4 regions of the Saccharopolyspora sp. NPDC045941 genome follow, and region 3 is predicted to be linked to each of the others. Evidence: riboswitches for the same ligand, from Rfam matches in the RefSeq annotation. Region 3 holds a riboswitch; each other region holds the start of a gene.
The links. Region 3 has a riboswitch for cobalamin ahead of AC07FN_RS00025 (ribonucleoside-diphosphate reductase subunit alpha). Riboswitches for the same ligand answer to the same signal wherever they lie in the genome.
Positions count from the first base shown of each region.

Region 1: another riboswitch for cobalamin. It lies ahead of cobN (cobaltochelatase subunit CobN); the one in region 3 lies ahead of AC07FN_RS00025 (ribonucleoside-diphosphate reductase subunit alpha).
Region 2: another riboswitch for cobalamin. It lies ahead of AC07FN_RS36215 (putative cobaltochelatase); the one in region 3 lies ahead of AC07FN_RS00025 (ribonucleoside-diphosphate reductase subunit alpha).
Region 4: another riboswitch for cobalamin. It lies ahead of metE (5-methyltetrahydropteroyltriglutamate--homocysteine S-methyltransferase); the one in region 3 lies ahead of AC07FN_RS00025 (ribonucleoside-diphosphate reductase subunit alpha).

Region 1 covers NZ_JBWKKU010000122.1:3,849-8,052, reverse strand. The annotation lists gene cobN (cobaltochelatase subunit CobN) at 1-1,804, opposite strand, end outside; cobalamin riboswitch at 1,899-2,085, opposite strand; gene cobG (precorrin-3B synthase) at 2,172-3,389, shown strand; gene AC07FN_RS44945 (precorrin-8X methylmutase) at 3,422-4,048, shown strand; gene AC07FN_RS44940 (precorrin-2 C(20)-methyltransferase) at 4,045-4,204, shown strand, end outside.
Region 2 covers NZ_JBWKKU010000064.1:22,147-26,350, forward strand. The annotation lists gene AC07FN_RS36210 (MFS transporter) at 1-394, shown strand, start outside; gene AC07FN_RS36215 (putative cobaltochelatase) at 557-2,575, opposite strand; cobalamin riboswitch at 2,608-2,780, opposite strand; gene AC07FN_RS36220 (GNAT family N-acetyltransferase) at 3,094-3,561, opposite strand; gene AC07FN_RS36225 (YbaB/EbfC family nucleoid-associated protein) at 3,751-4,203, shown strand.
Region 3 covers NZ_JBWKKU010000001.1:4,624-8,827, reverse strand. The annotation lists gene AC07FN_RS00030 (glycoside hydrolase family 3 protein) at 1-2,215, opposite strand, end outside; cobalamin riboswitch at 2,333-2,546, shown strand; gene AC07FN_RS00025 (ribonucleoside-diphosphate reductase subunit alpha) at 2,657-4,204, shown strand, end outside.
Region 4 covers NZ_JBWKKU010000004.1:193,816-198,019, reverse strand. The annotation lists gene metE (5-methyltetrahydropteroyltriglutamate--homocysteine S-methyltransferase) at 99-2,375, opposite strand; cobalamin riboswitch at 2,508-2,746, opposite strand; gene AC07FN_RS05010 (RNA polymerase sigma factor) at 2,996-3,490, shown strand; gene AC07FN_RS05005 (methylated-DNA--[protein]-cysteine S-methyltransferase) at 3,490-4,107, shown strand; gene AC07FN_RS05000 (2OG-Fe(II) oxygenase) at 4,104-4,204, shown strand, end outside.

The sequences.
Region 1 (4,204 bases), on a different contig from region 3:
AGATGTTGGCGTGCTCGTCGAGGAGCTGTTCCAGCCGGGCGATGTCGCCGTAGCTCTCCGCGCGGGCCATCGGCGGCACGAGGTGGTCGACCAGGGTGGCGTGCACCCGGCGCTTGGCCTGGGTGCCCTCGCCGGGGTCGTTGACCAGGAACGGGTAGATCAGCGGGAGGTCGGCGATCGCGGCGTCCGGGGCGCACGAGGCGGACATGCCCGCCGTCTTCCCGGGCAGCCATTCGAGGTTGCCGTGCTTGCCCAGGTGCACCATGGCGTGGGCGCCGAACTCGTCGATCAGCCAGCGGTAGGCCGCGAGGTAGTGGTGGCTCGGCGGCAGGTCCGGGTCGTGGTAGATCGCGATCGGGTTCTCGCCGAAACCACGCGGCGGCTGCACCATGAGCACGACGTTGCCCGCGCGGACGGCGGCGAGCACGATCTCGCCTTCTGGGTCCTGGGAGCGGTCGACGAACAGTTCGCCCGGCGGCGGTCCCCAGTGCTGCTCGATCGCGGTGCGCAGGTCCTCGGGCAGCGTCGCGAACCAGCTCGCGTACCGGCGCGCGGGGATGCGGACCGGGTTCCCGCTGAGCTGCTCCTCGGACAGCCAGTCGCGGTCCTGGCCACCGGCGGCGATCAGCGCGTGGATCAGCGCATCGCCGTCCTGGTCCGCGACGCCTGGCAGCGCGTCGGGGCCGTCCTCGGGGCCGATGTCGTAGCCCTGCTCGCGCAGCGCCCGCAGCAGGCGGACCGCGCTGACCGGCGTGTCCAGGCCGACGGCGTTGCCGATCCGGGAGTGCTTGGTCGGGTAGGCCGACAGCATCAGCGCCAGGCGCTTGTCCTGCGGCGGCACGTGCCGCAGCGTCGCGTGCCGGACCGCGATGCCGGCGACCCGGGCCGCCCGTTCGCGGTCGGCCACGTAGACCGGCAGCCCCTCGGCATCGTTCTCCTTGAAGGAGAAGGGCACGGTGATCAGGCGGCCGTCGAACTCGGGCACGGCGACCTGCGTGGCCATGTCCAGCGGCGACAGGCCCTCGTCGTTGTCCTCCCAGGCCTCGCGGCTGCTGGTCAGGCACAGTCCCTGCAGGATCGGGATGTCGAGTTCGGCGAGCGCGCCGACGTCCCACGCCTCGTCGTCACCGCCGGCGGAAGCGGTGGCGGGCTTCGTGCCGCCCGCGGCGAGCACGGTGACGACCAGCGCGTCCGCCCGGCCGAGCTGCTCCAGCAGCTGCGGATCGGGCGCCCGCAGGGAGGCGCAGAACAGCGGCAAGGCCTGGCCACCGGCGTCTTCGATGGCCTCGCACAGCGCGTTCGCGAACGCGGTGTTGCCCGCCATGTGGTGCGCGCGGTAGTAGAGCATGGCGACGGTCGGGCCCTCGGTGCGCCGCGGGGTCCGCTCCAGCACGCCCCAGGTCGGCGTCTCCGCCGGAGGCTCGAAGCCGTGCCCGGTGAGCAGGATCGTGTCGGACAGGAAGCGGTGCAGCTGAGCCAGGTTGTCCGGGCCGCCGTGGGCGAGGTAGCGGTGCGCTTCGGCGCACACCCCGCCCGGCACGGTCGAGCATTCCATCAGTTCCGCGTCCGGCGCCTGTTCGCCGCCGAGCACGATCACCGGGCGCGGGCCCGCGAGCAGCGAGTCCAGGCCCTCTTCCCAGGCCCGGCGGCCGCCGAGCAGCCGCACGACGACGAGGTCGACGTCCTCCAGCAGCGGGGGCAGGTCGTCCACGCCCAGCCGCGCCGGGTTGCCGAGCCGGTACTCGGCGTCGGCGGCTCGCGCGCTGAGCAGATCGGTGTCCGAAGTGGACAGAAGTAGGATCATGCGGATCGCTCCTCGGCGTGGCGACCGGCGTCGCGGGGCCTGGGCGCGCGTGCGCAGCGCATGACGGCACCTCTCTCGGGGTCCTCGCCCCGGTTCGTAGGTCGCGGCGACCGGAGTCTCCTGGCTCCCGGATCAGCGCTCGCTCCGTCTTCCCGTCCAGTTAGGACAGTGACTTCCTTGGAGTCCGCTCCCCGGTGACAGTGGCGGGACCGCGCCGGATTCGCACCGGCTTCCTCCACCGTCGCCGCTGAATGTTGCGACCACTCTTCGCAACGGGGCGATCTTACGTCAAGCGGCGCGGGCATGACGCACGTCGCACCCCGCTTGTTTTGCGTCCGCAACTACCTGGGTCCGTAGTATCAGCCGGGTGTTGCACAGAGCCAGACCAGAGCGGGACGCGTGTCCCGGCGCGCTGCGGGTGCACGAGGCAGCCGACGGCGGACTGGCCCGCATCCGCGTCCCGGGTGGTGTGCTCACGCCTCCCCAGGTCCGGGCGATCGCGGCGGCCGCGGCGCTCGGCGACGGCGGCGCGGAGCTCACCTCGCGGGCGAACGTGCAGGTGCGCGGACTGCCCGCGGGAGCGGAGGAGGAACTCGCCGCCGGGCTCCGGACGGCGGGGCTGCTGCCCTCGGCAACGCACGAACGGGTCCGCAACATCATCGGCTCGCCCTCGGCGGACGGCCGCGAGCTGGTCGACGTGCGGGCGGTGGCCCGGGAACTCGACGCGGCGCTCTGCGCGACGTCGTCGCTGGCGGACCTGCCCGGACGTTTCCTGTTCGCCATCGACGACGGCCGCGCGGACGTCATCTCGCTCGGCGCCGATGTCGGCCTGCTCGCGGAGAGCGCGGACACGCTGGCACTCGTGCTCGCCGGCGTGGATTCCGGAGTGCGATCGACCCCGGACCAGGCCGCCGGCGTCGCCATCGCCGCGGCGGAGGCGTTCCTGGCGGAGAAGGCCGAGCAAGGGCTCTCGGCTTGGCGGCTGGCCGAACTCGACGACGGTGCGCGCCGGATCGCCGATCGCCTCGGCGCCGTCCCGGCCGGGCTGGTGCCGTCGAACCGGCCGGCGACGCATTCGCAGGTCGGCGCGGTGGAACGGTCCGACGGAACGGTCGGGGTGGTGGCGGGAGCACCACTGGGCCGCCTGTCGCGGGACCAGCTGGATATCATCACCGCCGCGTCCGACGCCGCGGGCGAACTTCGCCTGACGCCGTGGCGGACCGTCGTCCTGCCCGGCTTGCCGCCGGAGGAAGCGGGGCGGTGGCTCTCGGAACTCGGCGCGCACGGCCTGCTCGTCGATCCGTCCTCGGCCGGTGCCGGGGTGACCGCGTGCGCCGGTCGTCCCGGCTGTGCGAAGGCGCGGGCCGACGTCCGCGAAGACGCCCAGCGCGCATCGGCGGGCGGCGCTCTGCCGGTGCATTGGTCGGGTTGCGAACGGCGCTGCGGCCGACCGCGGGGGCGCGTCGTGGAAGTGCTGGCGACCGGTGCCGGCTACGAGGTCGGTCTCGACGGCGAGACGCGGGCATCCGGCGCCGATGTCGACCAGGTATCCGCCGCGCTCGTCGCGGCACGGAGGACAGTGTGAACGAGAACAACGGGGCGACCCGCTACCGAGGGGTGCCCGAATACGTCCGGGAAGGCGCGGAGATCTACCGCCGCTCCTTCGCCACGATCCGCGCGGAAGCGGCCCTGAGCGGCCTGCCGCCGGAGGTGGCCGGGGTAGCGGTGCGGATGATCCACGCCTGCGGCATGGTCGACCTGGTCGACGACCTGGCGTACTCGGCGGACGCGGTGCTCAACGCGCGCGCGGCCCTCCGCGCCGGTGCGCCGGTGCTGTGCGACGCCGCGATGGTCGCCGCCGGCGTGACCCGGCGCCGTCTGCCCGCGGACAACGACGTGATCTGCACGCTGTCCGATGAGCGGGTCCCGGACCTGGCCCGCGAGCTGGGCACGACGCGCAGCGCCGCGGCACTGGAGCTGTGGCGCGACCGGCTGGCGGGATCGGTCGTCGCGATCGGCAACGCTCCGACGGCGCTGTTCCGGTTGCTGGAGATGATCGAGGACGGCGCCCCGAAGCCCGCCGCGGTGCTGGGGCTGCCCGTCGGCTTCATCGGTGCCGCGGAATCGAAGGAGGCGTTGGCGGCGCACCCCGCCGAGCTGGACCACCTGGTGGTGCACGGCCGCCGCGGCGGCAGCGCCATGGCGGTGGCCGCCATCAACGCGATCGCGAGCGAGGAAGAGTGAGCAGCAACGGCAAGGGCACGCTTTTCGGCGTGGGTCTCGGCCCCGGCGACCCGGAGCTGGTGACGGTCAAGGCCGCCCGGCTGATCGAGCGGGCCGAGGTGATCGCGTACCACAGCGCCCGGCACGGCAGGAGCATCGCGAGGTCCGTCGCCGAGC
Region 2 (4,204 bases), on a different contig from region 3:
CTTGGCGGTCTGGCAGCTGATCGCGATCGGCGGCGCGTCGATGTTCGTCGGCTACCTGGTCGTGACCGCCACCGCGAGCATCGCGACCGTGGTGGTCACGGCGTTGCTGCTCGGCGGCGGCTGGTCGTTCATGCACTCGTCGTTGCAGACCTGGGTGACCTCGGTGGCCCCGGAGGCCAGGGGCACCGCCGTGGCGTTGTTCGCGTCGGCGTTGTTCCTGGGCAGTGCGGCCGCATCGGCGGCGGCCGGGTATTTCGCGGAGCGCGGCTCGTACGGCTTGATCTTCGGGATCGCCGCCGCCACGGCGGTTCCGCTGCTGATCGTCGCGGCCGCCTGCCGCCACCGCTACCAAACCCGCGTCGTCGCGCCCGCGGTCGGCGACCGGGCCGCGTGAGGGGCGATTAAAAGAGCCCCCGCACTCGACCGGCCTGGGGGTTACCGGGAGCGCGGGGGCATCTTGCGGGTCCACCCCTGGGGGTCAGGTGGACGGCGTCACCGTACCAATCGGTCGGGTGGGCCAGAAGACGGAACGTCGGATCTCGTAATCAAAACGAGATCAAGCGGCACGGGGGCGCTCGTCCCGGACCGCGCGGACGACGCCGGCGACGTTGTCCGCGGACAGCTCCTCCAGCCGCAGGCAGGGGCCGCCCAGCGCGGCCCCGAGCCGGCCGGCCAGGCCGAGCCGGACCGGCCCGTTCTCGCAGTCCACCACGACGGACGCGACGCCCGCCTCGGCGAGCAGGCCCGCCGAGCGCAGCGCGTCATCGACGGCACGCTGCGTGCGAATACGCCCGGTGAGCCCGGAATCCAGCGGCACGGTGGCCTTTCCGTCGGTCAGCAGCACGACCAGGGCCCGCCGCTGCGGGTCCCGCATCCGCTCGGTCTGCACCACCCGGTGCACGCGCAGCAACCCGTCGGCCAGCGGCGTGCGGCCGCCCGTGCGCAGCTGCCGCATCCGCGCGGCCGCGATGTCCACAGAGGACGTCGGCGGCAACGCGAGTTCCGCCGAGTCGCCGCGGAAGGTCACCACGCCGACCTTGTCGCGCCGCTGGTAGGCGTCCCGCAGCAGCGACAGGACGGCGCCGCTCACCGCCGACATCCGCTCCCTGGCGGCCATCGATCCCGACGCGTCCACCGCGAACAGCACCAGGTTCCCCTCGCGCCCCTCCCGGATGGCGCGCCGCAGGTCGTCGCCGCGCAGCACCAGCCCGGGGCCGCAGCGCCCGCGCGCGACCTGGTGCGGCGCCGCGGCGGCCAGCGTGGCCGCCAGGTGGATGCCGTGACCCTCCACAGTGGATGCCCGCGTCGTGCGGCCGCTCCGCGCCCGGGACCGCGACCGCCGCCCCGGCGCGCCGTCGCCGAGCCCCGGCACCTCCAGCAGCCGCGCCTGAAAAGCCGCCGCCGGCGCCGCCGGCGGCCGCTCCGCGGGCGCCCGGTCGTCGCTGCGCTCCTCCGAGCCGTCGGCTCCGCCGTCCGGCCCGGTGGGTCCTTCGGGCCCCTCCGGCGGCTGACCGCCGCCGTCCGGGCCTTCCGGCGGTTCGTCGTCGCCGTCGTCGGCGTGCTCCGCCGCCTCGGAGAGGGCTTGTTTGAGCTGGTCCTCGTCGATGCCGGGCTCGTCGAACGGGTCGCGGCGGCGCCGGTGCGGCAGCGCGAGCCGGGCCGCCGCCTCGACGTCCTCCTCGGCGACCGCCTCGGCGCCGCGCCAGGCCGCGTGCGCGGTGGCGGTGCGCGCCAGCACTAGGTCGGCTCGCATGCCGTCGACGTCGAAGGACGCGCACAGCGCGGAGATCCGGCGGAGCTCGGCATCGGGGAGGGCGACCGAGTCCACCCGCGAGCGGGCGGCGGCGATCCGCTCGGCCAGTTCTGCGTCGGCACCGGACCACCTCGCGGCGAACCCGGCCGGGTCGGCTTCGAACGCCAGGCGGCGGCGCACCACCTCGGTCCGGGTCGCCACGTCCCGCGACGCCACGACGTGCACGGTGAGGCCGAACCGGTCGAGCAGCTGCGGGCGCAGCTCGCCCTCCTCCGGGTTCATGGTGCCCACCAGCAGGAACGACGCCGCGTGCGAGACCGAAACGCCTTCCCGCTCGACGTGCGCGCGGCCCATCGCCGCGGCGTCCAGCAGGAGGTCCACGAGGTGGTCGTGCAGCAGGTTCACCTCGTCGACGTACAGCACGCCCCGGTGCGCGGCGGCGAGCAGGCCGGGCTGGAAGGCGCGGACCCCTTCGGTCAGGGCGCGTTCCAGGTCGAGCGAGCCGATCAACCGGTCTTCGGTGGCGCCGACGGGGAGTTCGACGAGCTGGGCGGGTCGTTGCGCGGCTTCGGAGCCGTGCGGGCCGTCCGGGCACTGCGGGTCGGCGGCCTGCGGGGCGCAGCCGAAGCGGCAGCCGGTGATCACGTCGAGCGGCGGCAGCAGCGACGCCAGCGCACGCACCACGGTCGACTTCGCCGTGCCCTTCTCCCCTCGGACGAGCACGCCGCCGATGGCCGGGTGCACGGCGTTGAGCAGCAGCGCCAGCCGGAGGTCGTCGTGGCCGACGACGGCGGAGAAGGGAAAGCGCGGGGCAGCGGTCATGCCGGTGTTCCTTCCTCGGGGTTCGGACGCCCCGGTGGCGGGAACAAGGGGCGGCAGTGTCCTGACTCCCGGATCACCGCGCCCCTCCGGCCTTCCCAGGTCGCCCCGGTGGCTCGCGGGGGGAGGGCCGCTCCCCGGTCACAGTGGCGCCGACCGTGCCGGATTCCCACCGGCTTCCTGGCGCACCCCTTGCATTCGGATCAAGGTGCATCGTCGCAGAACCGGCCCGGCGGACCAACCGGCCGCGGCGACGACGAGACCAGCACCACTGCGGCCGGGGTCGCCGGGGTGGCGAAGTGCTCGCGAAAGGTGGCTCAGGCGGCGTCGGGGCCGGTGCGGGACCGGCAGGAGGGGTACGTGCGATTCACCCGGCCGCGAAGCGCCGGTGCGGGTGGCAGGCGACGGAAGCGGGGCAGCACATCGCGGCGATCACGCCGTCCCGTGCACCCATTGCCCCTCCTCCACGTTCCGGAGCCCGGCAGCCCAGATGGCCGAGGTCAAGTCCCGAGTGGCGCCGGTCACGCCCGCCGGCGGGGCTCCCGGCGCATGTCGACGTGCGGGATGCCGTCCTCTAGGTATTCCTCGCCGTCCTCGACGAAGCCGAAGGAGCGGTAGAACTCCTTGGCGTAGGTCTGGGCGGCGAGCACGGCAGGCGTGTGCTGCACCTCGGCGACCGCGGCGCGCATCAGCTTGCGCGCCAGCCCCAGCCCGCGCGCGCTCTTGGCGGTGCAGACCCGGCCGATGCGGAAGGTGCCGTCGGGGTCTTCCAGCAGCCGCAGGTAGCCGAGCACGTAGCCGTCGGCGGAGTCGATCCAGAAGTGGCGGGTGGTCTCCTCCAGGTCCCGACCGTCCAGCTCCGGGTAGGGGCATTCCTGTTCGACGACGAACACGTCGACGCGCAGGCGCAGCATCCGGTAGAAGTCCTCGGCGTCCAGGTCCGCGGTGTAGGCGCGGTGGACGGCGGTCGCGAGCGGCTGGAGGGTCACCCTTACCTGGATATCACAGCGAGGTCTCAAAACCCGCATCCACCAGCACCGGGAGTAGTCAACGCCACTCCTGCCGCCGGCGGGCGGGCGCTGCTCTGATCGGGCCAGTTTCGCGCCGAATCGCTGACCCGCCGCCGAGACCGCGGTTAGCCTGCGCGAGATCGGGAGCCGAGCGGCCATGGGGGATTCGTGAGCGAACCGGTGTTCGGCGTCGACGGCGCGCGAACCGAGGAGGAGATCAGGCGCTGGGCCGACGGCATCCAGGCGAAGGCCGACCGCTACCAGCAGATGCAGCAGCAGGTGACGGCGGTCAAGGCCACCGCGGAGTCCCGCGACGGCGTGGTGCGGGTGACGGTCGACAGCGCCGGCGCGGTCACCGACCTGCAGATCACCGACGACGCGCGCCGGATGTCCGGCGCCGGTCTGGCGGAGTCGGTGCTGACGACCATGCGGCAGGCGCAGGCAGGCATCCGGGACCAGGTGGCCGAGGTCATGTCGGCCACGGTCGGCGACGACACCGAGACCGTCAACGCGGTCGTGTCGGCCTACCGCGAGCGCTTCCCCGATCCCGAGGCCGAGGACGGCGCGGAGCACCGGCCGCCCGACGACGAAGACTTCGAGGACGACTCCTACCTGCGCTGAC
Region 3 (4,204 bases):
CGTACACCTGCGCCACCTCGCGTCCCGCTCGGTCGCCCGTGTTGCGCAGCTTGACCCGCACGCCTTCGCCTTCGGCGACGGCGTCCAGGTATTGCCAGGTCGTGTACCCGAGCCCGTGTCCGAAGTGGAACGCCGGTGTCACGGCCCGGTCTTCGTACGCGCGGTAGCCGACCACGGTCCCCTCGGTGTAGTGCAGTTCGCCGTCCACCGGCTGCACACCGGGCAGCGGGACCGGGACGTCGGCGAGCTCGGCGGGGAACGTCGTCGGCAACCGGCCGCCGGGCTCCGCCTCGCCCAGCAGCACATCGGCCAGCGCGTCCCCGTACTCCTGGCTGCCGAACCAGGTCCACAGCACCGCGGGCACGTCGGCGGCCCACGGCATGAGCACCGGCGAACCGGCGTTGACCACCACGACGGTGTTCGGATTCGCCGCCACGACCTTGCGGATCAGCTCGTTCTGCGCGCCGGGCAGATCCAGCGAGTCGCGGTCGCGGCCCTCCGTCTCGACCTCGTCGTTGGTGCCGACCACCACCACCGCGACATCGGCGTCCCTGGCGACCGCGAGGGCCGCGGCGAGTTCGCTGGCGTCGTCCCATTCCCGTGCGCGGTGCCCGATTCCGACCGCCACCAGCGCATCGAGGCTCTGCGGGGTGAACTCCACGGTGAGCGCGGCCCGACCGGCGTCGTCCAGGTCCGATTCCACGATCACCACGTTGAACCGCTGCTCGGGCGGCTCCAGCATGTCGCCCATCGGATCGTCGATCCCGTCCGCGCGCACCACGTCCGCGGCCAGCACCTCCCGGCCCGCGAGCTCGACGCGGAAGCCGCCGGTGCCGTTCACCCCGAACACGTGCTCGCCGACGTCGAGCAGGAGATTCCCCCGCAGCCGCAACGACTTCGCCCCGGCAGGCAGCCCGCCGAGCCACAGCAGCCGCTCGGTGCCGCGCAATTCGCTTTCGAGCACCTCGCCGTCGGCACCGAGGTAGTCGACGCGCAGGCCGCTGCCCTCTCCCGCCGGATCGGCGACCTCCGCACCCGGGATCACGTCCAGCAGCCGCCGGTGCCGGACACCGCGCTGGTACACGACATCCGCGTCCGGCAACGCCGCCCGCAGCCCGTCCAGCGGAGTCACCACGTGCGGCGGGCTGACGTGCGAGGAACCGCCGCCCTGCACCGCCGGAATGGTGGCGTTCTCGCCGATCACCGCGACCTTGGCGACCTTCGGGTCGATCGGCAGCAGCGGCGCATCCGACACGGCCTCGTTGCGCAGCAGCACGAATCCCTGCGCCGCGAGCCGCCGAATGACCGGCCGGGCCTCCTCCGACGGACCGCCACCGCCAGGCTCGGAGTCCTCGAAAGCGCCGACGCGGTCGGCCAGCCGCAGGACGCGCAGGACCTTGTCGTCCAGCACCGACTCGGGAACTCCGCCCTTCTCCACGGCTTTCGCGAGTTTTCCGCCGCTCCAGGGGCTTTTCGGCCCGGGCATCGCCAGGTCGAGGCCGCCGAGCGCCGCCGCCTGGAGCGAGCGGGTGGCGAACCAGTCCGACACGAGCACGCCGTCCCACGCCCACTCACCCTTGAGGATGTCGTTCACCAGCGCGGAATTCTCGGTCATCGTGCTGCCGTTCACCGAGTTGTAGGCGGCCATCAGCACCCACGGCGATGCCTTCGCGATGATCCGCTCGAACGGCTTGAGGTAGAGGTCGCGCAGCGTCCGCTCGTCGACGATCGCGTCGTAGCTGAGCCGCTCGGTCTCGCTGTCGTTGGCCACGAAGTGCTTCGGCGTCGCGGCCACCCCGCGCGACTGGATGCCCGCCACCACCTCGGCGCCGATCTCGCCGATCAGCAGCGGATCCTCCGAGAAGTTCTCGAAATGCCTTCCGCCGAAAGGACTTCGGTGCACGTTGACGGTCGGCGCCAGCACCACGTGCACGCCCCGGCGGCGCGCCTCGTCGCCGAACATCTCCCCCGCGGTCCGCGCCGCCGCCCGGTCCCACGTCGCCGCCAGCGCGGACGCCACCGGGAACAGCAACGAGGTGTCGCGCTCGTCCCAGGTCGTGCCGCGCACCCCGTTCGGGCCGTCGGAGAGCACCAGCGACCGCAGCCCGATCTGGGGCATCGGGTGCAGGGTCCAGAAGTCGGCTCCGGTCAGCAGCCGCGCCTTGTCCGCCACGGTCAGCTCCGAGAGCAACGACCGAAGCTTCGCCTCGTCCACCGGGTCCCCTTTCGCCAGCCCCCGGCCGCCCAGTCTCGGCCACCGCGCCCGGACTGTCGACCGGTACCACGCCACGCCGTTATCTGCCCATGCACGCCGCCCCCGAACCCAACATGTAGTGTGTCGATCGCTGGTGGTTCACCGGAGGCGTCCGGTGAGGCAAGAGGGAACCCGGTGCGAATCCGGGACTGCCCCGCAGCGGTGAACGGGAACGAAAGGCGTGACCCGGCTGCCGAACGGCAGCGGGTAGAGCACTGGGCGAACAGCCTGGGAAGCCACGACCGCTAGGCCGCCCGTGAGTCCGAAGACCTGCCGCCGGTGCACGCGCGAAGCGTGCTGTCCGGGACCTCGAGGGCGGGTCTGCGCGGACGACCAGCGGCTGCCGCCGCGGGTCTCCTCGCGCGCCGTCGTGGTCCGCCGAGCTCGCGAGGGAGAGAGCCCGTGACGGCGACACTCAACGACTGGACCCGCGTGTCCACTGTGGTCCACCAAGCCTGCGCCGGGCTGTCCGGCGTGTCCGCCGAAGCCGTGCTCGACGAGGTGCGGCGCACCGGCTACACCGGCATCAGCGACGACGAGCTCTCGCTCGCCCAGGTCATGGCGGCGCGCACGCTGATCGAGACCGAACCGAACTACTCGCAGGTCACCGCCCGGCTGCTGCTGGACCGGATGCGCCGCGAGGCGCTGAGCTACCTGGGGGAGCCGCAGGAGGCCGACCAGGAGGAGATGCGCGCCCGCTACCCGGAGTACTTCGCCGACTACGTGCGGCGCGGCATCGAGCTGGAGATGCTGGACCCGGAGCTGGGCGCCTTCGACCTGGCGCGGCTGGGCGGCGCGCTGGTGGCGGAACGCGACCTGACCTTCGGCTTCCTCGGGCTGCAGACCCTCTACGACCGGTACTTCCTGCACCACGACGGCACCCGGTTCGAGCTGCCGCAGGCCTTCTTCATGCGGGTCGCGATGGGTCTCGCGCTTCGCGAGGACGACCGCGAGGCGCGGGCCATCGAGTTCTACCACCTGCTGTCGTCGTTCGACTTCATGTGCTCGACGCCGACGCTGTTCAACGCCGGCACCACCCGGCCGCAGCTGTCGTCCTGCTTCCTGACCACTGTGGACGACGACCTGTCCGGCATCTTCCACTCGATCAGCAACAACGCGCTGCTGTCGAAGTACGCCGGCGGGCTGGGCAACGACTGGACGCCGGTGCGCGGCATCGGCGCCCACATCAACGGCACCAACGGGAAGTCGCAGGGCGTGGTGCCGTTCCTGAAGATCGCCAACGACACCGCGGTGGCGGTCAACCAGGGCGGCAAGCGCAAGGGCGCGGTGTGCGCGTACCTGGAGACCTGGCACATCGACGTCGAGGAGTTCCTCGACCTGCGCAAGAACACCGGCGACGACCGCCGCCGCACCCACGACATGAACACCGCGAACTGGGTGCCCGACGAGTTCCTGCGCCGCGTCGAAGCCGACGAGCAGTGGACGCTGTTCTCCCCGGACGAGACCGCTGACCTGCACGACCTCTACGGCAAGGCGTTCGCCGAGCGCTACCGCGCCTACGAGCAGGCCGCCGACCGCGGCGAGATCAAGGTGTTCAAGCGGGTCCGGGCGGTGGAGCTGTGGCGGCGGATGCTGACCATGCTCTTCGAGACCGGCCACCCGTGGATCACCTTCAAGGACCCGTGCAACCTGCGCTCGCCGCAGCAGCACAACGGCGTCGTGCACTCTTCGAACCTGTGCACCGAGATCACCCTGAACACCAGCACCGACGAGGTGGCGGTGTGCAACCTCGGGTCGATCAACCTGGCCCGGCACGTCACGGCCGACGGCATCGACGCCGAGAAGCTGGAGCGCACCACCCGCACCGCCGTGCGGATGCTGGACAACGTCATCGACATCAACTTCTACACGATCCCTGAGGCACGCCGGTCCAACCTGCGGCACCGGCCGGTCGGGCTGGGGCTGATGGGCTTCGCGGACGCGCTGTTC
Region 4 (4,204 bases), on a different contig from region 3:
TGACCGGATCAAGTTGCCGCATCGCGGCGAAAATTCCCGGCAGATCGGACCGTTTCGCGGGCGGCGCCACCGGTGCGGCGCCGCCCGCGGGCCCGGCGTCAGCGCAGTTCGGCCGCCGCCGCGACGAGGTTCTGCAACGCCGCCTCGACCTCGGCGTAGCCGCGGGTCTTCAGCCCGCAGTCCGGGTTGACCCACAACCGTTCCGCCGGCACCGCCGCCAGCGCGGCCCGCAGCAGGTCCACGACCTCGGCGGTGTCCGGCACGCGCGGCGAGTGGATGTCGTACACCCCGGGCCCGACGCCGTGGCCGAAGCCGACCGCGTTGAGATCGTCGAGCACCTCCATGCGCGAGCGGGCGGCCTCGATGCTGGTGACGTCGGCGCCCAGCGCCACGATCGCGTTGATCACGTCGCCGAACTCCGAATAGCACAGGTGGGTGTGGATCTGGGTCGAATCGGCGACGCCGCAGGTGGCGAGCCGGAAGGACGTCACCGCCCAGTCCAGGTACTCCCCGTGCGCTGCCCGGCGCAGCGGGAGCAGTTCGCGCAGCGCGGGCTCGTCGACCTGGATGACCCGGATGCCGGCCGCCTCCAGGTCGGCGACCTCGTCCCGGATGGCCAGCGCGACCTGCTTCGCGGTGTCGGCCGGCGGCTGGTCGTCGCGGACGAACGACCACGCCAGGATCGTCACCGGGCCGGTGAGCATGCCCTTGACCGGCTTCTCGGTCAGCCGCTGCGCATAGCTCGCCCACTCGACGGTGATCGGTGCCGGGCGGGAGACGTCGCCGTAGAGGATCGGCGGGCGCACGCACCGCGAACCGTAGGACTGCACCCATGCGTTGTCGGTGCTGGCGAAGCCGTCCAGGTGCTCGGCGAAGTACTGCACCATGTCGTTGCGCTCCGGCTCGCCGTGCACCAGGACATCGAGCCCGAGCCCTTCCTGCAGGCGGATCACGCGCTCGATCTCGTCCTGCATCCGCCGCCGGTACGTCGCCTGGTCGATGCGGCCGGCGCGCACCGCGGCGCGCGCCTTGCGGACGTCCGTGGTCTGCGGGAACGATCCGATCGTCGTGGTCGGCAACGGTGGCAGGTTCAACGCCTCCTGCTGAGCCGCGCGCCGCGTGTCGTACTCGCCGCGCTGCGTGTACTCCGGCCGAAGCGCCTGCAACCGAGCGCGCACGCGATTGTTCCGGACCCGGTCCGCGCCGGCGCGGTCGGCGATCGCGGTGCGCGCCTCGGCCAGCTCGTCGGCCACCGCGTCGCGGCCCTCGCGCAACGCGCGGCCCAGCACGACCACCTCGCGGACCTTCTGCGCGGCGAAGGCCAGCCAGGACTTCACCTGCGGGTCGATGCCGGTCTCCGCGTCGACGTCGTAGGGCACGTGCAGCAGGGAGCACGACGAGCTGACCGCGACCTCGTTCGCCGAGCCGAGCAGCGTGGCAGCGGTCGCGAGCGCCTTGTCGAGATCGGTGCGCCAGACGTTTCGCCCGTCGACGAGCCCGGCCACCAGGGTCTTGCCGCTCAGCCCGCGAACCGACGACAGAGCGTCCACTGTGGACTTACCGGCGACGAGGTCGGCGCCGATCGCTTCGACCGGGCTGGACGCCAGCACCTCCAGCGCCTCGCCGAGATCGCCGAAGTACCCCGCGACCAGCAGTTTCGGCCGCTCCGCCAGATCGCCGAGCCGCCGGTAGGCGGCACGCAGGGCGGCGAGTTCGGCCGGCGAGCGGTCGGCGGCGAAGGCGGGCTCGTCCAGCTGCACCCACTCAACGCCGGCGCGGTGCAGCTCGCCGAGCAGCTCCGCGTAGGTGTCCAGCAGCGCGTCCAGCCGGTCCAGCGGCCGGAACGACTCCGGCGCGCCGTCCGCGGACTTGGCCAGCAGCAGGAACGTGAGCGGGCCGACCAGCACCGGGCGGGTGGTCACGCCCAGCTCCGCGGCCTCCCGGTACTGCTCCACGGGAGTCCGGTCGGCCAGCGAGAACTGCGTGTCCGGGCCGATCTCGGGCACCAGGTAGTGGTAGTTCGTGTCGAACCACTTCGTCATCTCCAGCGGCGGCTCGGACGCCACGCCGCGCGCCATCGCGAAGTAGGTGTCCAGCGGGCCCAGCCCGAGCTTCGCGAAGCGCGGCGGGATCGCGCCGAAGGTGACGGCGGTGTCCAGCACCTGGTCGTAGTACGAGGACGTGTTGCCCGGCACCGAATCCAGGCCCGCGTCCCACAGCGACCGCCAGGTCTGGACGCGGAGTTCGCGCGCCACCGCGCGCAGCTCCGCCTCGCCGATGCTGGACGACCAGTAGCGCTCCAGCGCGCGCTTGAGTTCCCGGTCGGGGCCGATCCGGGGGTATCCGAGTACGGTAGATCCGATCTTGCTGGTCAAGGCCCTCTCCTCGCGAGCTCGACGGCAGATGCCCCGAGGTCCGGGAAGGCGCAGGCGGCCCGGCTCGCACCGCGCGGCGCGAGCCGGTCGTCCGCCGGGTCCTCCCGCGAGACCCCGGACCGCGCGCACCGTCCGGTGCGCGCACCGGTGGCAGGTCTTCGGACTCGCGGGCGCGTCCCGGCCGGAGCCGGGGTTCCTAGTGGCCGTCGCTTCCCAGGCACGCGTGCCCAGTGCTGTGCCCGGTCTGGGACCGGGGACGGCGTTCGTTCCCACTCACCGCTGCGGGGCAGTCCCGGATTCGCACCGGGTTCCCTCTTGCCTCGTCCACCCCGCTCCAGGGAGGCGGACGAACCACCAGCACAACGGAGGCTACCGATCGGGGGGCCGTTGACAAGGGCCGGTGACGCGCCCGGCCCGCGCCAGGCGGCCCCCGCGACCGGCGATCCCCGGGCTGAACATGATCTTCCGGCCCGCCGCCGCACCTCCGGTGAGACGCTCGTCACGCGGCACCGTCGCCGGCGGCCCGCTCCCGAAACGCGGGATGGCCACGTCCGGGTGACGATCGTGGAAACGGGGCGATCCGCATCTCACGTTTCCGCGGCGCGGGGCGTCTACGGGGAGTGAAAGTGAGACCGTTCGAGCAGATCGTTGACGAGTACGGCCCGATGGTGCTGCGAGTGTGCCGGGCCGTGCTCGGACCGGCCGACGCCGAGGACGCGTGGTCCGAGACGTTCCTGGCCGCACTGCGCGCCTACCCGGAGCTGGCCGAGGACACCAACGTGGAGGCGTGGCTGGTCACGATCGCCCACCGCAAGGCGGTCGACGTCACCAGGGCGACGGCCCGCCGGCCGGTGGTGGTCGAGCGCCTGCCCGAGCGGCCCAGCACGACCGGCCGCCCGGAGGACTGGGACGGCGACCTGTGGGCCGCGCTGAGCGCGCTGCCGGCCAAGCAGCGCATGGCGGTGGCCTACCACTACCTGGCCGGCCTGCCCTATGCCGAGATCGCCGCGATCCTCGGCGGCAGCACCGATGCCGCCCGGCGGGCCGCCGCGGACGGCATCAAGACCCTGCGCACGACCTACAGACCCACCACGAGCGTGGGGAGGGAAGCGTGATGATGACGATCCACGAATCCGACGACAGACACCTGTTCGACGCGCTCCCGGCGATCGACTTCAACACCAGCGAGCGGCTGCACATCGACCTGGTGAGCGCGGCCCAGCGGGAAGGGCTGCTCGACGTCGCGTACCGCACCGTCGGCACCCCGGTCGGCGAGCTGCTGCTGGCGGCCACCGAACGCGGCCTGGTGCGGGTCGCTTTCGATCGACAGGGGCACAGCTCGGTCCTGGAGTCGCTGGCCGAGCTGATCAGCCCGCGCATCCTGCGGGCGCCGGCCCGGCTCGACGAGGCGGTCCGCCAGATCGACGAGTACTTCGCCGGGCGGCGACGGACTTTCGACCTGCCGCTGGACTGGCGGCTCTCGCGCGGGTTCCGGCTCAACGTGCTGGAACACCTGCCCGACATCGGCTACGGCCGCACCGCCAGCTACGCGGAGGTCGCCGCCGCGGCGGGCAGCCCGCGGGCGGTTCGCGCGGTGGGCACCGCGTGCGCGACCAACCCGCTACCGGTGGTGGTGCCGTGCCACCGCGTCGTGCGCTCGGACGGCACCTCGGGCGGGTACGTCGGCGGCGCGGAAGCCAAGGAAACCCTGCTGAACCTGGAGGCGGCATGAGCACGTCGAAGACGGACCGGTACGCGAAGCGGGTCGCGGCGGCGGACTGGGCGGGAGTCGCCGCCGAGGTCAACGACTACGGTTGCGCGCTGCTGCC